3 regions of the Streptomyces sp. NBC_00209 genome follow, and region 3 is predicted to be linked to each of the others. Evidence: predicted binding sites of a transcription regulator. Region 3 holds the regulator's gene; each other region holds the start of a gene.
The links. Region 3 encodes HrcA, which represses chaperone genes, less so after heat shock. Its sites were predicted from a motif close to TTNGCACTCNGNNNNNCNGAGTGCNAA; they were not measured.

Region 1: a site for HrcA is predicted at 2,933-2,959, ahead of groL (chaperonin GroEL). Genes of this name have one in related genera too.
Region 2: a site for HrcA is predicted at 2,110-2,136, ahead of groES (co-chaperone GroES). Genes of this name have one in related genera too.

The regions. Positions count from the first base shown of each region.
Region 1 covers NZ_CP108121.1:3,146,643-3,152,668, forward strand. The annotation lists gene OG867_RS14120 (CocE/NonD family hydrolase) at 1-191, opposite strand, end outside; gene OG867_RS14125 (TetR/AcrR family transcriptional regulator) at 317-1,027, shown strand; gene groL (chaperonin GroEL) at 1,146-2,771, opposite strand; gene OG867_RS14135 (cold-shock protein) at 3,094-3,300, opposite strand; gene OG867_RS14140 (MoaD/ThiS family protein) at 3,656-3,934, opposite strand; gene thrC (threonine synthase) at 3,963-5,255, opposite strand; SAM riboswitch class I at 5,273-5,399, opposite strand; gene OG867_RS14150 (glucosyl-3-phosphoglycerate synthase) at 5,553-6,026, shown strand, end outside.
Region 2 covers NZ_CP108121.1:2,679,742-2,685,767, forward strand. The annotation lists gene groL (chaperonin GroEL) at 1-1,546, opposite strand, end outside; gene groES (co-chaperone GroES) at 1,650-1,958, opposite strand; gene OG867_RS11715 (polysaccharide deacetylase family protein) at 2,261-3,268, opposite strand; gene OG867_RS11720 (hypothetical protein) at 3,370-4,035, opposite strand; gene OG867_RS11725 (VOC family protein) at 4,083-4,553, opposite strand; gene OG867_RS11730 (hypothetical protein) at 4,617-4,898, opposite strand; gene tsaD (tRNA (adenosine(37)-N6)-threonylcarbamoyltransferase complex transferase subunit TsaD) at 4,895-5,995, opposite strand; gene rimI (ribosomal protein S18-alanine N-acetyltransferase) at 5,995-6,026, opposite strand, start outside.
Region 3 covers NZ_CP108121.1:4,924,979-4,931,004, reverse strand. The annotation lists gene OG867_RS22380 (S41 family peptidase) at 1-280, opposite strand, end outside; gene OG867_RS22375 (hypothetical protein) at 460-990, opposite strand; gene OG867_RS22370 (16S rRNA (uracil(1498)-N(3))-methyltransferase) at 1,063-1,809, opposite strand; gene OG867_RS22365 (nitronate monooxygenase) at 1,806-2,879, opposite strand; gene dnaJ (molecular chaperone DnaJ) at 3,000-4,136, opposite strand; gene hrcA (heat-inducible transcriptional repressor HrcA) at 4,137-5,153, opposite strand; gene OG867_RS22350 (MBL fold metallo-hydrolase) at 5,337-6,026, shown strand, end outside.

The DNA.
Region 1 (6,026 bases), 1.8 Mb from region 3:
AAGTAGTGGTCGGTGAGCAGAGGACTGCCATCGGCGGCGGGGACCGTCAGGCCGCGCTCGACGCCCACCTTGTGGCGCGCGGCGGGCAGACCGCGCCAGGAGGCGCGCATCAGCCGGGAGGCGAGCGGCGGCTTCGCGGACGACGGCGTCCATGCGGCCCGGGGGCGGGCGTCGTGCGTCGGTCGGGTCATCGTCGCCTCCATCGGTACGTCATGCAGTGGTGCGGCAGCCCCGCACTCTATTCTCGTACTAAGTACGAGAATACTCGATGCTTGGATGGCCTGAGGAGGCGACCCGGGTGAGAGAGGCTGAGCACGTGACCCGCACCGAAGGTGCCGCAGGCATCGATCCACGAGTTCTCTGGCGGGAGCAGGACCGGCCCAGGCGCGGCCGCAGACCCGCCTTCAGCCGCGAGGCGATCACGGCCGCCGCCGTCGCCGTCGCGGACGCCGAGGGGATCGAAGCGGTCACCATGCGGCGGGTCGCCGCGGAGGTGGGCGCCGGCGTCATGTCCCTGTACAGCTACGCCCCCGACAAGGAGACGCTGCTCGACCTGATGATCGACCACGTCTCCGGTGAGCTGCCCACGTCCGGCCCGCTCACCGGCGACTGGCGCGCCGACCTCAAGACCCTCGGCCGCCACCAGCGCGCGAACATGCTCAGCCACCCCTGGCTGCCCGCGGCCGTGCAGGCCCGCCGCACCCTGGGCCCCCGCACGCTCGCCTTCGTGGAGCACGCCCTCGCGGCACTGCGGCCCATCGGGCTCGACGGGGCGGCCCGGCTGGAGATCTTCGCCCAGCTCACGTCGTTCGTGGCGGCCCATGTGGCCTACGAGGTCGCCCAGGCCCGCGCGGCCCAGGACCCCGGGCGGGCGGCCGCCGAGGCGCTGTATCTGGCGGAGGTCGCGGCGGACGGCGACCATCCGGAGCTCGCCGACGCGCTGGCGACGGCCGGACGGCCGGTCACCCCGGACGCCATGTTCGACCGCTTCCTCACCCGGCTCGTGGACGGCCTCGACGCGGGCTGACCCGTACTCGTACACGTACGCACACAGGCGTACCCGTGCACACGACGACACCGGCCCCCGGGGACGAATCCCCGGGGGCCGGTGTCTTGGTACTGCTGGAACTACCGATCCGTCAGGATCAGAAGTCCATGTCACCGCCCGGCATGCCGCCCGGAGCGCCGCCGGCAGCGGCCTTCTCCGGCTTGTCGGCGATGACGGCCTCGGTGGTGAGGAACAGCGCGGCGATCGACGCGGCGTTCTGCAGCGCGGAGCGCGTGACCTTCGCCGGGTCGAGGATGCCCTCGGCGATCATGTCGACGTAGTCGCCGGTCGCGGCGTTCAGGCCGTGACCGATCGGCAGGTTGCGGACCTTCTCCACGACGACGCCGCCCTCAAGACCACCGTTGACGGCGATCTGCTTCAGCGGGGCCTCAAGCGCGAGCTTGACGGCGTTGGCGCCGGTCGCCTCGTCGCCCGAGAGCTCCAGCTTCTCGAAGACGGCCGAAGCCTGGAGCAGAGCCACGCCACCACCGGCGACGATGCCCTCCTCGACGGCGGCCTTGGCGTTGCGCACCGCGTCCTCGATGCGGTGCTTGCGCTCCTTGAGCTCGACCTCGGTGGCGGCACCGGCCTTGATGACGGCCACGCCGCCGGCCAGCTTCGCCAGGCGCTCCTGGAGCTTCTCGCGGTCGTAGTCCGAGTCGGAGTTCTCGATCTCGGCACGGATCTGGTTGACGCGGCCCTGGACCTGGTCGCTGTCACCGGCGCCGTCGACGATCGTCGTCTCGTCCTTGGTGATGACGACCTTGCGGGCGCGGCCGAGCAGGTCGAGACCGGCGTTCTCCAGCTTGAGGCCGACCTCCTCGGAGATGACGGTGCCGCCCGTGAGGATGGCGATGTCACCGAGCATGGCCTTGCGGCGGTCGCCGAAGCCCGGGGCCTTGACGGCGACGGACTTGAAGGTGCCGCGGATCTTGTTGACGACCAGGGTCGACAGGGCCTCGCCCTCGACGTCCTCGGCGATGATCAGCAGCGGCTTGCCCGACTGCATGACCTTCTCCAGCAGCGGAAGGAGGTCCTTCACGTTGCTGACCTTGGAGTTGACGATCAGGATGTACGGGTCGTCCAGGGACGACTCCATGCGCTCCATGTCGGTGGCGAAGTACGCCGAGATGTAGCCCTTGTCGAAGCGCATACCCTCGGTGAGCTCCAGCTCCAGACCGAAGGTCTGGGACTCCTCGACGGTGATGACGCCTTCCTTGCCGACCTTGTCCATGGCCTCGGCGATGAGCTCGCCGATCTGGGTGTCGGCGGCGGAGATGGAGGCGGTCGAAGCGATCTGCTCCTTGGTCTCCACGTCCTTGGCCTGCTCCAGGAGGGCGGCGGAGACGGCCTCGACGGCCTTCTCGATGCCCCGCTTGAGAGCCATCGGGTTCGCACCCGCGGCCACGTTGCGCAGACCCTCGCGGACGAGCGCCTGGGCGAGAACGGTGGCGGTGGTCGTACCGTCGCCGGCGACGTCGTCCGTCTTCTTGGCGACCTCCTTGACCAGCTCCGCACCGATCTTCTCGTACGGGTCCTCCAGCTCGATCTCCTTGGCGATGGACACACCATCGTTGGTGATCGTGGGGGCGCCCCACTTCTTCTCAAGGACGACGTTGCGACCCTTGGGGCCAAGGGTGACCTTGACGGCGTCGGCGAGCTGGTTCATGCCGCGCTCGAGACCGCGCCGGGCCTCCTCGTCGAACGCGATGATCTTGGCCATGTGAAGTGGTCCTCCCGGACAGGGGTGGATTGCTCCGGACCGAGTGGCGCCCGCGACGGACGGCCTGCGTGCCCTGCGGTTCCTTCCCGCCTGGCCTGCGGGCCTCACCGGCCCGGTCCAAAATTCTGTCACTCTCACCTGGAGAGTGCTAAGCCCAATGATTAGCACTCGACCCCCGAGAGTGCAAGCGCCCCCGGCCGGAGTGTGGACAACCCCGGCAGCCCCGGGACGCACCCGGGCAACGCGAAGGGCCCGTACCCCTATAGGTACGGACCCTTCGTACGTACGTGCGTGGCGTCGCGGCCGACGTGCCGTGCCGGGCTCAGCCGACGGCGAGCTTGACCATGTCCGCCTGCGGCCCCTTCTGGCCCTGCGAGATCTCGAACTCGACCCGCTGACCTTCTTCGAGGGTGCGGTACCCGTCCATCTGGATCGCGCTGTAGTGGACGAATACATCCGCACCACCGTCGACCGCGATGAAGCCGTACCCCTTCTCCGCGTTGAACCATTTGACGGTGCCCTGAGCCATGCCTAACTCCCCTGTAACGTGTATGCGCCGAAGCGCGTCGACCGCGGCTGAATGTATCTGCCCAACTGCCCTGTGCAACAGGTCAATCGGACGACAATTCTGCGCAGCACCGATCGCCCGAATATGAGGAATTCATGAGTTTCCGGGGCAAGTCGGGCCCGGCAAAGGCGACTTAAGGCGCAAGAGGCGCAGGCACATTGGCTGCTTCTGATCGTGGCGCGGCGCATTCTCATATGCGAGGGGCACGGGCAGCGAAGGGGACTTCCCACACTCTACCCCGCTCAACCATGCAGAATTGCCCCCTCCGCTTCTCGCGCGGAGGGGGCAATTACGGTGACGCCACGGAGCCTTGGGCTCAGCAGCCGCCGGCCACTGCGGGGATGATCGAGACGCCGGCACCGTCCGGGGTCGCCGCGTCGAGGCCGCCTTCAAAGCGCACGTCGTCGTCGTTGACGTACACGTTGACGAAGCGGCGCAGCTTGCCCTGGTCGTCCAGCACGCGGGCGGCGATGCCCGGGTGGTCCTTCTCCAGCGAGGCGATGACCTCGGAGAGGGTCGCGCCCTCGGCCGGAACCTCGGCCTGGCCGCCGGTGTAGGTGCGGAGGATGGTGGGAATGCGGACCTTGACGCTCATGGCGGTGCCTTCCTGAAGTCTCGGGTGGTCAGCTGGTGGCGAGTCCGGCGGCGCGGAAGGCGTCCAGGCTCGGGCGGATCGTGGCGGTCGCCTGCGAGGTGTCGGCCACCGCGTCCAGCGTCTTGAGGCCGTCACCCGTGTTCAGGACGACGGTGGTGAGTGCCGGGTCGAGCAGGCCGGCGTCGATCAGCTTCTTCGTCACGCCGACCGTCACCCCGCCCGCCGTCTCGGCGAAGATGCCCTCGGTGCGGGCCAGCAGCTTGATCGCGTCCACGACCTGCTCGTCGTTGACGTCCTCGATGGCACCGCCGGTGCGGCGGGCGATGTCCAGGACGTACGGGCCGTCGGCCGGGTTGCCGATCGCGAGGGACTTGGCGATCGTGTTCGGCTTCTGCGGGCGGACCACGTCGTGACCGGCCTTGAAGGCGGTGGAGACCGGGGAGCAGCCCTCGGCCTGGGCGCCGAAGATCTTGTACGGCCTGTCCTCGACCAGGCCGAGCTTGATCAGCTCCTGGAGGCCCTTGTCGATCTTCGTGAGCTGCGAGCCGGACGCGATCGGGATGACGATCTGGTCGGGCAGCTGCCAGCCGAGCTGCTCGCAGATCTCGTACGCGAGCGTCTTGGAACCCTCGCCGTAGTACGGACGCAGGTTGACGTTGACGAACCCCCAGCCCTCGCCCAGCGGATCGCCGATGAGCTCGGAGCAGAAGCGGTTGACGTCGTCGTAGTTGCCCTCGATGCCGACCAGCTCACCGCCGTACACCGCGGCCATGACGACCTTGCCCTGCTCCAGGTCGTGCGGGATGAACACGCAGGAGCGCAGGCCCGCCCGCGACGCGGCGGCGCCGACCGCACCGGCGAGGTTGCCGGTCGAGGAGCAGGAGAGCGTGGTGAAGCCGAAGGCACGGGCCGCCTCGACGGCGATGGCGACGACGCGGTCCTTGAAGGAGTGCGTCGGGTTGCCGGAGTCGTCCTTCACGTACAGGCCGCCGGTCACACCCAGCTCGCGGGCGAGGTTGTCGGCCTTGACCAGCTTGGTGAAGCCGGGGTTGAGATTGGGCTTGTCGGCCACATCGGCGGGCACCGGCAGCAGCGGCGCGTAACGCCAGATGTTGTTCGGGCCGGCCTCGATGCGCTTCTTCAGCTCGTCGGAGGAGCCGCTCGGCAGGTCGTACGCCACTTCGAGCGGCCCGAAACAGGACGCACAGGCGAAAAGGGGACCGAGTGCGAACCGTTCACCGCACTCGCGACAGGAAAGAGCCGCGGCGGGACCCAGGTCCACAGAAGATTCGGTGTTCACTGCGACGGTTTCAACAGCCATGATGGCGAGGCCCTTTCTCCTCATCTTCCTCACGGCGCTTTTCGCCGCAAGACGGAATTGGCACCTTCCCCACCTGACCTCGCGGTCGGCAGGAGGGTTGCCGGGACTTCAACGGGCCGTTCCCTCTGTCCCTCTGGATGAGCGCTGTGGCAACGGATCATGGATCCGCGCGTTTGTCGGCGGACCGACCCCGACATGCGAGGGACGTCCGCGTTGTTCAAGACTGTAACCGAAGGACCGGACGGGTGAGATAGCCGTCCGTACCGCGAGATGGATCACAAACAGGGAGTATCGACCGTGCTCGAAGAGGTCGAACGCTGGCTGACCAGGCGTTCCTGGTCAGCCGCCGACCACCCGCCGGAGAGTGTGCGGGCCGCCGCGAACGGTACGGGCGTGAGCGTCGTTCTACCGGCCCTCAACGAGGCCGCGACCGTCGGCGACATCGTCGCGACGATCCGGCGCGAGCTGATGGAGCGCGTTCCGCTGGTGGACGAGCTGGTCGTGATCGACTCGGGCTCCACGGACGCCACCGCCGAGGTCGCCCGCCGCGCGGGCGCCCGGGTCGTCCACCGCGACGCGATCCTGCCCCGCCTCCCCGCCGTCCCCGGCAAGGGCGAGGTGCTGTGGCGGTCGCTCCTGGTGACCAGCGGCGACATCCTGTGCTTCATCGACGCGGACCTGAAGGACTTCTCGGCCGACTTCGTCTCCGGCATCGTCGGCCCGCTGCTCGCCCACCCCGAGGTCCAGTTCGTCAAGGCGATGTACGACCGG
Region 2 (6,026 bases), 2.2 Mb from region 3:
TGAGCAGCAGCGACGCGATGGACGCGGCGTTCTCCAGGGCGGAGCGGGTGACCTTGACCGGGTCGATGACGCCGGCCTTCACCAGGTCGCCGTACTCGCCGGTCGCGGCGTTGAAGCCCTGGCCCTTGTCGAGCTCGGAGACCTTGGAGGTGATGACGTAACCCTCCAGGCCGGCGTTCTCGGCGATCCAGCGCAGCGGCTCGACGGCGGCGCGGCGGACGACCGCGACACCGGTGGCCTCGTCGCCGGTCTTGCCGAGGTTGCCCTCAAGGACCTTGACGGCGTGGACGATGGCGGAGCCACCACCGGAGACGATGCCCTCCTCGACCGCGGCGCGGGTCGCGGAGATGGCGTCCTCCAGACGGTGCTTCTTCTCCTTGAGCTCGACCTCGGTGGCGGCACCGACGCGGATCACGCAGACCCCGCCGGCCAGCTTCGCCAGGCGCTCCTGGAGCTTCTCGCGGTCCCAGTCGGAGTCCGTGGCGTCGATCTCGGCCTTGATCTGGTTGACGCGGCCGGCGACCTCGTCGGACTTGCCGCCACCGTCGACGATGGTGGTGTCGTCCTTGGTGACGGTCACGCGGCGGGCGGTGCCCAGCACGTCCAGACCGGCCTGGTCGAGCTTGAGGCCGACCTCCTCGGCGATGACGGTCGCACCGGTGAGGGTGGCGATGTCGCCGAGCATGGCCTTGCGGCGGTCACCGAAGCCCGGCGCCTTGACGGCGACGGCGTTGAACGTGCCGCGGATCTTGTTGACGACCAGGGTCGACAGGGCCTCGCCCTCGACGTCCTCGGCGATGATCAGGAGCGGCTTGGAGGCACCGGCCTGGATGACCTTCTCCAGGAGCGGCAGCAGCTCCTGGATCGAGCCGATCTTGCCCTGGTGGATCAGGATGTACGGGTCGTCGAGGACGGCCTCCATACGCTCCTGGTCGGTCACCATGTACGGGGACAGGTAGCCCTTGTCGAAGGCCATGCCCTCGGTGAAGTCGAGGTCCAGACCGAAGGTGTTGGACTCCTCGACGGTGATGACACCGTCCTTGCCGACCTTGTCCATCGCGTCCGCGATGAGGTCGCCGACCTGCGGGTCCTGCGCGGAGAGCGCGGCGACGGCGGCGATGTCGGACTTGTCCTCGATCGGGCGGGCGGTCGCGAGGAGCTCCTCGGACACGGCCTTGACCGCGGCGTCGATGCCCTTCTTCAGGGCGGCCGGGGAGGCGCCGGCGGCGACGTTGCGCAGACCCTCGCGGACGAGCGCCTGGGCGAGGACGGTGGCGGTGGTGGTGCCGTCACCCGCGACGTCGTTGGTCTTGGTGGCCACCTCCTTCACCAGCTGGGCGCCGAGGTTCTCGTACGGGTCGTCCAGCTCGACCTCGCGCGCGATGGTGACACCGTCGTTGGTGATGGTGGGGGCGCCGAACTTCTTGTCGATGACGACGTTGCGGCCCTTGGGGCCGATCGTCACCTTGACCGTGTCGGCAAGCTTGTTGACGCCGCGCTCAAGGGCGCGACGGGCGTCCTCGTCGAACTTCAGGATCTTCGCCATGGAGCTGAACTGTTCCTCTCAAAAACAAGAACTGCGCCCCTGCCGCCCGGCTAGTGATGTCGCAGGGGGCCAGGGGCGCAGAACAGAAGCAAACGTGGGTGAATTACTTCTCGATGATCGCGAGGACGTCGCGCGCCGAGAGGACGAGGTACTCCTCGCCGTTGTACTTCACCTCGGTGCCGCCGTACTTGCTGTACAGCACGACATCGCCGGTCTTGACGTCGAGCGGCAGACGCTCGCCGTTCTCGAAGCGGCCCGGGCCCACGGCCAGGACGACGCCCTCCTGGGGCTTCTCCTTGGCGGTGTCCGGAATAACCAGGCCGGAGGCCGTGGTCTGCTCGGCGTCGAGCGGCTGGACCACAATGCGGTCCTCGAGCGGCTTGATCGCAACCTTGGAGCTGGTCGACACGATCCGGTCTCCCCCTTCGGAGATCTCACGGGGTTTAACAGTCTTGGGTGGGGCGACCAGGTGGGCCCGTCGTCGCGGGTGCCGGACCTGCCGGTCGCACAGTACTGCTGGCACTCTCCAGTGGGGAGTGCCAGCACTGAGACTATGACCGCGATTAGCACTCGGTCAAGCGGAGTGCCAATTCACGCCCCTCGTGGCGTACGTGGGAGCCGCCCGCCCTCCGTACGGCCGCGGCTCCACCACGTTCAACGCGGGGTCCGCCCGGACCGTTCCGCGCGGACCCGCACGCGTGCGTACGCCGCCTCCTATACGTAGTCCTCCAGGCGGGCCACGGAGTAACCCTGGTCCGTGATCACCTTCATGACGGACCGGATTAGGTCGGGCATGCTCCCCTTCCAGTCCGCCTTGCCGCGGAAGTGCGTGAGGATGATGTCGCCGGGGTGCAGCTTCTGGTCCTCCTCGCGCCACTCCATGTGGTCGGGGAACGCCTCCGCCTCCCACAGCGGCACGGCGGTGATGCCGCAGGACTTGGCGATCTTCAGCGTGTCGGTGTTGTAGTTGCCGTACGGCGGCCGGAAGAGCCGGGGCCGCTTGCCGAACTGCTCCTCCAGGATGTCCTGCTGGTCGCAGATCTCGCGCTTCTGCTCGTCGTGGGAGAGGCCCGGCAGGTAGCGGTGGTTGAGCGTGTGGTTGCCGAGGACGGTCCCGCGCGACTGGGCGTCCTTGAAGTACGTGTAGTCGTCGCGCACCAGGTAGTCGGTGAGGAAGGCGCTGTACGGGATGTTCAGCTCCGACATCATCTTCAGCAGCTCGGGGTCCTTGTCGTCCCCGTCGTCCATCGTCAGGAAGACGACCTTGTCCGTGGTGGGGACCCGGGTGAACACCGGCGGGAGCGAGTCGTCCTGGCCCTCGACCTCGAAGCCCTTGCGGGTCGTGAGGCGCGGCTTCTTCGCGGGCGGCACCGGCGCCGCGAGCGGCGTGGCCGCCAGGTCCCACTTCTTGGCGGCGACCGCACGCGCGGCCTGCGCGAGCCTGGCCCGCTCCGCCTGCGCCGCGCGGGTGCCGAGCGCCCCGGCCGCCGGTTCCGCCTGCGCGCCCGGCTGCCCCGCCTGGAGCTTCGCGTCCCGGGCCGCGGCACCCGAGTCGTCCCCGGCCGCGCAGCCGGACGCGGCGGCGGCGACCAGGAGCGCGGCGAGGACCGCGTAACCCGGTCTGCGCCGCAGGCGACCCCGTACCCGCTGCCGCCCGCCCGTCACCGCACCCGGTTCACGCCCATTCATGGCCAATTTGTCCTTTTGTCGTACTGGCTGCATGGCGCCGGATCCTGCCAGTACGTGACGGGGCATCGGCTACGACACCGCCGCCGGGCGCGCGCGGTCCCCCGGGTGGCTCACACGGAGGGGCCGAAAAGGCTTCAGCGGTGGACGCCGCCGCTCCGGGACGCCAGGGGCGGCGGCGCGGCCGCCCCTGCCGGCGTCCGCACGATCCAGCGCCGGTGCCAGAACGCCTTGAAGACGCCGACGAGCCCGATGAGCCAGGCCAGCAGCCCGAGCCCCATCATCAGCACCATCAGCCCGTACGTGTCCTCGCCCCGGACCGCTCCCGCGGGCACGACGACGCAGAGGTAGAGGCCCAGCGCGCTGAGCACGAAGGAGGGCAGCAGCCACCCCAGGGTCGTGCCGGGGAGCCGGAGTCCGGCGTCGCGGGCGGGGTCGCGGTCCAGCTCGCCCCACTGCGTGAGCAGCCGGCGCAGCGCCACGTCCCGGCGCAGTCCGGCGACGAGCAGGATCACCGCCGGGACCAGGGCGGCGGCGCCCATCGCGAGCATCACCACGCCCAGGATCGCGCTGATGACGTCGTACGACTCCTCGAAGGTGATGACCGCCGTCCCGATGAACGACCAGCCGATCGCGCCGACCACCCCCCACAGCCACAGCAGCCCGAGCCGGCCGGGTCCGATGTGCGCCTTGACCAGCACACCGAGCAGGAAGGACCGGTCGGCGAGCAGCGCGTCCCGGTCGGGCCAGGAACGTATCTCCACGGGCGGCGGGGGCGGCGGCAGCACGAAGCGAGGGGACATGGGGCAGACCCTATCGAGCACCCCCGGCCCCAATTCCCGCGCGGGGATCAGGCGTTGCGGATGGCCTCGATGTCCAGGCGCTTCATGCCGAGCATGGCCTTCATCGCGCGGGCGGCCTTCTCCGGGTCCGGGTCGGTGAGAGCCTCACCGAGGCCCGGCGGGACGATCTGCCAGAACAGGCCGTACTTGTCCTTGAGCCAGCCGCACTGGATCTCCTGCCCGTCGCCGGAGGTGAGCTCGTTCCACAGCCGGTCCGCCTCCTCCTGCGAGTCGCACTCGACGGAGAGCGAGGCGGCCTCGTTGAAGGTGAACTCGGGTCCGCCGTCGAACGCGACGTACTCCGCGCCGTCCAGCTGGAACCGTACGGTCATCGGCTTTCCCGCCTCGCCGGGGCTCGCGGCGGTCCAGGCGGTGGTCTCCAGGACGCGCGAGTCGCCGCCGACGACGGAGACGTAGTAGTCGGCCGCCTCCTCGATCAGGTCCTTCGGGAACCACAGGAACGTGGTGACCTTCTGCATGGTGCTCTCCTCACGTACAGGGGCAAAGTGCCGTGAAGGGTAGACCGCGGAAGCGTCCGGAACTCATCGACCTGCCGGGTCTCCCAGCGATGCGAAGCGCCAGCGGTGGACCGGCCGGGTGACGAGGGCCGGATCGGGCTCGGGCAGCTCCGGCAGCTCGTCGGCGTACCCGCCCTGCCACCAGGTGATGACGAGGACCCGGTCCTGCGGGGCGCGCAGCAGCTCGCTGCGGAGCGGGGGGCGGGGCAGCCCGGCGGCGCGGGCGCGGGCCCACTCCGCCAGCTCGCCGCCCCGGCCCTCGGCGGCGCGGGCCTCCCACATCAGGGCGGTGACCGGGGCGCTCATGAGTAGAGGTTGTCCTTGCTGATCTCGTGCACGTGGTCGTGGTCGTGCGAGTGGGCGCCCGGGACGTGGGTCTCGGTGACGGGCAGCGAGGAGTCGGCGGACAGCTCCAGGTCGGAGGCGGGCCGGTTGCGGGCGACCATCTCGGCGCCGAGCGCGGCGACCATCGCCCCGTTGTCGGTGCAGAGCTTGGGGCGGGGCACGCGCAGCCGGATGCCGGCCCGCTCGCACCGCTCCTGGGCGAGCGCGCGCAGCCGGGAGTTGGCCGCGACGCCGCCGCCGATCATCAGGTGGTCGACGCCCTCGTCCTTGCAGGCGCGGACGGCCTTGCGGGTGAGCACGTCCACCACGGCCTCCTGGAAGGACGCGGCCACGTCGCGTACCGGCACCTCCTCGCCGGCCGCCCGCTTGGCCTCGATCCATCGGGCGACGGAGGTCTTCAGGCCGGAGAACGAGAAGTCGTACGCGGGGTCGCGCGAGCCGGTGAGCCCGCGCGGGAACGCGATCGCGGACGGGTCGCCCTCGCGGGCGAGGCGGTCGATGACCGGACCGCCGGGGAAGCCGAGGTTCAGCACCCGGGCGATCTTGTCGAACGCCTCGCCGGCCGCGTCGTCGATGGTCGCGCCCAGCGGCCGCACGTCGTTGGTGATGTCCGGCGCGAGCAGCAGCGAGGAGTGCCCGCCGCTGACCAGGAGCGCCATGGTGGGCTCGGGCAGCGGGCCGTGCTCCAGCTGGTCGACGCAGATGTGGGACGCCAGGTGGTTGACCCCGTACAGCGGCTTGTTCAGCGCGTACGCGTACGCCTTGGCGGCGGAGACGCCGACGAGCAGGGCGCCCGCGAGGCCGGGGCCGGCGGTGACGGCGATGCCGTCGAGGTCGCGGCCGCTGACCCCGGCCTCCTTCAGCGCGCGCTCGATGGTGGGGACCATCGACTCCAGGTGGGCGCGGGAGGCGATCTCGGGGACGACGCCGCCGAAGCGGGCGTGCGTGTCGACGCTGGACGCGACGGCGTCCGCGAGGAGCGTGGTCCCCCGGACGATGCCGACCCCGGTTTCGTCGCAGGAGGTCTCGATGCCGAGTACGAGCGGTTCGTCAGCCATCAGTGGATCCCGTTTTCTTCCGCTTCTTCGT
Region 3 (6,026 bases):
GGCCCTGGGTACTGATGACCAGTACGTCCCCTTCGGGGGTCCAGCCGCGCACGCTGGTGCGGGTGTCCCCCCAGTGGGTGAGCCGGCGTGAGGGTCCGCCGTCCGCGGGTGCGATATGCACCTCGGGCGCCCCGTCACGGGTGGACGTCCAGGCGACGTGGGTGCCGTCGGGAGATATGCGCGGCTGGGTGACGGGACGGTTGTCTGCGCTGACCCGCCACGCCCGGCCACCGTCGAGTGGGGCGAGCCAGACGTCGTCCTCGGCGGTGAAGGCGATCAAGTCACCTTGGACATGGGGGTACCGGAGGTAGGAAGGCTGTGTCACACGATCACCCTAGGCCGCGGGTGTGCCTGGTGGCACGGGGTTGGCCGGAGTACGTCACACGCCGCCGCCGGTGACGCGGGGGTCCCCCGGGGGCGTACGGACCGGGAAATCCGTCAACCACCCAGGGCGCCCGGCTACTTGCCGGGGTACGCGGTGACCGTCACCGTCACGGTGGCCGTCGGGCCGCTGCCCCGGCCCGGGGCTCCGGCGGGCGGCGCGGTCGTGGCCGGGGGGGTGCAGTCGCCGAGCAGGGTGGCCCGGAAGACGGCGCGCCCACCGGTCTTCGCGGTCATGTCGCCGCGTACGCACCGGCCTTCGACCGCGTAGGTGACCTGCCCGTCCAGGGCGATGTCGCCGCCGGACCTCGTCTTGCCGTCGCAGCGGACCTCGGCCGACCGGCGGGTGGCGGAGGGCGCTGTGGAGCGGGTGGCGCCGCCGCCGTCGAGCGAGGCGGTGCAGGTCAGCCAGCGCACCTGGACGCCTTCGTGCTCCAGGGCGCGGGTGGCGGTCCGGTCCGTGGTGAAGGCGACGGACACGGTGTTCAACGCGCCGGCGGTGCCGCCCGGTTCACAGGCGGTGAGCCCGGCGACGGCGGCCGCGGCGAGGCAGAGCGCGGCCGGAAAACGACGGGCCGCTCGACGGCCCCCTGCCCTTGATGTCCCCATACGGGCAGCTTCCCACCCCGTCCGACGGCGCGGTAGACCGCTTCCGGGCACAACCACCCCATCGGGGACGGTTTACGACCAGCGCCCCGTCCGTCCCAGGAGCAGCGCCGTCGCCGCGGTGCCCGCGGTCGAGGTGCGCAGGACCGAGGGGCCGAGGCGGCAGGTGCGGGCTCCGGCGGCGGCGAACGCGGCCAGCTCGTCCGGCGATACGCCGCCCTCGGGGCCGACGACCAGCACGATCTCGCCCTCGTCGGGCAGCGCGACGGTGGACAGCGGTTCGCTCGGGTAGTCGCGGTCCTCGTGCAGGACGGCCGCGAAGTCCGCCGCGGCCAGCAGGGCGGCGACCTGCTTGGTGGTGGCCAGGTCCGCCACGTCCGGGAAGAGCACCCGGCGCGACTGCTTTCCGGCCTCCCGGGCCGTGGCGCGCCATTTGGCCAGGGACTTGAGGCCGCGGTCGCCCTTCCACTGGGTGATGCAGCGCGCCGCCTGCCACGGGACGACCGCGTCGACGCCGGTCTCTGTCATCGTCTCCACGGCGACCTCGCCCCGGTCCCCCTTGGGCAGGGCCTGGACGACGGTGATCCGCAGCGCGGGGCGCGGCTCGTCATGGACCGGGGCGAGGTCGCCGACGACCAGCCGGTCCTTGCCCTCGGCGGCGCGCACGACGCCCTGGGCCCACCGGCCGCGGCCGTCCGTGAGGACGACCTCCTCGCCGTCGCGCAGGCGCTTCACGGAGACGGCGTGGCGTCCCTCGGGCCCGTCCAGGACGAACTCGGGGGCGTCCGGCAGGTGTCCGACGATGAAGACGGGTGCCGTCACTGTGCGCTCCTTGTGCTCACTGCCGCCCGTGCGGCGTCCAGTTCCTCGGCGAGCAGCCGGACCAGCCGGCCGGCGGGCAGCTCGCGGGCCATGCGGTGACCCTGCCCGGCCCACAGCGCCATGCCCTGGGCGTCCCCGACGCGGGCGGCGGCCTTGCGCAGCACGGAGGTCATGTGGTGGACCTGGGGGTAGGCGGCGGGGGCGTACGGGCCGTGCTCGCGCACGAAGCGGTTGACCAGGCCGCGGGCCGGGCGCCCGGAGAAGGCTCTGGTCAGGGTGGTCCGGACGAACAGCGGGTTGGTCAGGGCCTGTTTGTGCAGGACGTGGGCGCCGGACTCCGGGCAGGGCAGGAAGGCGGTGCCGAGCTGGGCGGCGTCGGCGCCCGCCGCTAGGACGGCGGCGATCTGGCCGCCGCGCATCAGGCCGCCGGCGGCGACGACCGGTATCTGCACGGTCTCGCAGACCTGGGCGACCAGGCTGAGCAGCCCGATCCCGCCGTCCTCGGTCGCCGGGTCGTCGTGGAACGTGGAGCGGTGGCCGCCCGCCTCGGTGCCCTGGGCGCAGACGGCGTCGGCCCCGGCCCACTCGGCGGCCTGGGCCTCCTCCGGCGAGGTGACCGTGACGACGGTGTACGTGCCGGCGGCCGCGAACGCGTCGAGCGTGTCGCGCGAGGGGCAGCCGAAGGTGAAGGAGACGACCGGGACCGGGGCGTCGAGGAGGACGGCGAGCTTGTCCTCGTAACCGTCGTCGCCGGGGACGTCCGGGTCGCCGAGCTCGGTCTCGTAACCGCCGGCCTCGCCCGCGAGCCGGCGGCGGTAGTCCTCCAGCGCGGCGGGGTCCGCCGGTTCGCACTGCGGCATGAAGAGGTTGACGCCGAAGGGCTGCCCGGTCAGGGCGCGCACCTGCTGGATCTCGTCGCGCAGGGCGTCCGCCGTCTTGTATCCGGCGGCCAGGAAGCCCAGTGCGCCGGCCTCGGAGACGGCGGCGGCGAGCTGCGGGCAGGACGGACCGCCGGCCATGGGGGCCTGCACGAGGGGATACCGGCAGAGAGCGGTCAGCGCGGAGGGCATGACCGCATCGTGTCATGTCGTTCCTGTCCCGTGATGCCCGCCCCACGGCGGCGTTCCGGCCGGTCGCGGCGCGACGGTACGGGCCCGGAGCCCGGGCCCGTACCGTGTGCGCGCAAGCCGTCAGCGGCCGTTGAAGGCGTCCTTCAGGCGGGAGAACAGGCCCTGCTGGCCCGGCTGGAACTGGCCGGTCGGCCGCTCCTCGCCGCGCAGCTTGGCCAGTTCACGCAGGAGGCGTTCCTGCTCGGGGTCCAGCTTCATCGGGGTGATGACCTCGACGTGCACGATGAGGTCGCCGCGTCCGCCGCCGCGCAGGTGCGTGATGCCGCGCCCGTGCAGCGGGACGGACTGGCCGGACTGGGTGCCCGGCCGGATGTCGACCTCCTCCAGGCCGTCCAGCGTCTCCAGCGGCACCTTGGTGCCGAGGGACGCCGCCGTCATGGGGATGGTGACCGTGCAGTGCAGGTCGTCGCCGCGACGCTGGAACACCGCGTGCGGCAGCTCGTGGATCTCGACGTAGAGGTCGCCGGCGGGGCCGCCGCCGGGGCCGACCTCACCCTCGCCCGCGAGCTGGATGCGGGTGCCGTTGTCGACACCGGCGGGGATCTTCACGGTCAGCGTGCGCCGCGAGCGGATGCGGCCGTCGCCGGCGCACTCCGGGCACGGGGTCGGCACGACCGTACCGAAGCCCTGGCACTGGGGGCAGGGACGGGAGGTCATGACCTGGCCGAGGAAGGACCGGGTGACCTGGGAGACCTCACCGCGGCCGCGGCACATGTCGCAGGTCTGCGCCGAGGTGCCGGGGGCCGCGCCCTCGCCACTGCACGTGGTGCAGACGACGGCGGTGTCGACCTGGATGTCCTTGGTGGTCCCGAAGGCCGCCTCGGCGAGGTCGATCTCCAGCCGGATCATGGCGTCCTGGCCGCGCCGGGTGCGCGAGCGGGGCCCGCGCTGCGACGACGTACCGAAGAACGCGTCCATGATGTCGGAGAAGTTGCCGAAGCCGCCCTGGCCGAAGCCGCCCGCGCCGGCGCCGCCGGACTGCGAGAGCGGGTCTCCGCCGAGGTCGTAGACCTGCTTCTTCTGCGCGTCCGACAGGACCTCGTAAGCGGCGTTGATCTCCTTGAACCGCTCCTGGGTCTTCGGATCGGGGTTCACATCCGGGTGCAGCTCGCGGGCGAGCCTCCGGAATGCCTTCTTGATCTCGTCCTGGGAAGCGTCGCGGCGCACGCCGAGTACGGCGTAGTAGTCCGTGGCCACCTACGACTCCGCCAGGATCTGTCCGACGTAACGTGCCACTGCGCGTACCGCTCCCATCGTTCCGGGGTAGTCCATGCGGGTCGGTCCGACCACGCCGAGTTTGGCGACTGCCTCGTCGCCCGAACCGTAGCCGACCGCGACGACGGACGTGGAGTTGAGGCCCTCGTGGGCGTTCTCGTGCCCGATGCGTACGGTCATGCCCGAGTCCTTGGCCTCGCCGAGCAGCTTCAGCAGCACGACCTGTTCCTCCAGTGCTTCCAGCACCGGCCGGATCATCACCGGGAAGTCGTGTCCGAAGCGGGTGAGGTTGGAGGTGCCGCCGATCATCAGCCGCTCCTCCGTCTCCTCGACAAGCGTTTCGAGCAGGATCGAGAGGACGGTGGACACGGTTCCCCGGTCCTCGCTCTCGAAGGATTCCGGCAGGTCCTGCACCAGCTGCGGGACGTCCGCGAACCGGCGCCCCACCACCCGGCTGTTGAGCCGGGCCCGCAGATCGGCGAGCGAGGTCTCGCCGAACGGCGCCGGGCAGTCCACCAGCCGCTGTTCGACCCGGCCGGTGTCCGTGATCAGCACGAGCATCAGCCGCGCCGGGGCCAGGGACAGCAGTTCCACATGCCGCACCGTCGAACGGGTCAGCGAGGGGTACTGCACGACGGCGACCTGCCGGGTCAGCTGCGCGAGCAGCCGTACGGTGCGGCCCACGACGTCGTCCAGGTCGACCGCGCCGTCGAGGAAGTTCTGAATGGCGCGGCGCTCGGGCGAGGAGAGGGGCTTGACGCCCGCCAGCTTGTCGACGAAGAGCCGGTAGCCCTTGTCCGTCGGGATGCGCCCGGCGCTGGTGTGGGGCTGGGCGATGAAGCCCTCCTCCTCCAGCACCGCCATGTCGTTGCGGACGGTCGCCGGGGAGACCCCCAGCTTGTGCCGCTCCGTGAGCGCCTTGGAGCCGACGGGCTCCTCGGTCCCGACGTAGTCCTGGACGATCGCGCGCAGCACTTCGAGTCTGCGTTCGCTGAGCATCGCGCACACCTCCAGCTGTCCACGTCGGTGTTCCCGGGCCGGTCCCGGGATTCCTCCTGGCACTCGGTGCGTATGAGTGCCAGCGATCCCCGGCCAGTGTACGGCGACGGGGTGGTGCCCTAGCAAGGGCGACCGGCCACGCTACCTCGCTGCCGCGCAGGTCGCTGCCGATAGCGTCGCCGCATGGATGCCTCTTGGGAAGACTTCGGATGGGAGCGGCTGGGTCACGGAACGGGCCGCCGGCGCCTTCCGGTCTGGGACGCGACGGCCCTGCTGGTGGCCGGTCCGGGCGGGGCGCTGCTCTGTGACACCGGCTCGTCACTGCGCGAGGGTGTGGAACTGCGCACCCAGGCCGAGGCGCTGCTCGGCCGGAGGGTGACGCACATCGCACTCAGCCACCCCCACTTCGACCATGTGCTGGGCACGGCCGCGTTCGCCGGTGCACGGGTGTACGGCTCCGAGGGCACGGCGGAGCTGCTGCGGCGCGGGGCCGGTGAGCTGTACGCGGACGCGGTGGCCCAGGGCCTGCCCGAGGCGGACGCGGCCGAGTCCGCCGATGTGCTGGTGGCCCCGCGCCACGAGGTGCGCGGGGAGCTGACGGTGGACCTGGGCGGCGGCCGGGAGGTGGTCCTGGTGAACGTGGGCGCGGCGCACAGCGGCCACGACCTGGCGGTGCTGGTCCCTGGCTCCCCCGGCTCCCCGGCGCTGGTGTTCTGCGGCGACCTGGTCGAGGAGTCCGGCGAGCCCCAGGCCGGTCCGGACGCCGTCCCGGCGCGCTGGCCGGCCGCCCTGGACCGGCTGCTGGAACTGGGCGGGGACGAGGCGCTGTACGTGCCGGGGCACGGGGCGGTGGTGGACGCGGCGTTCGTCCGG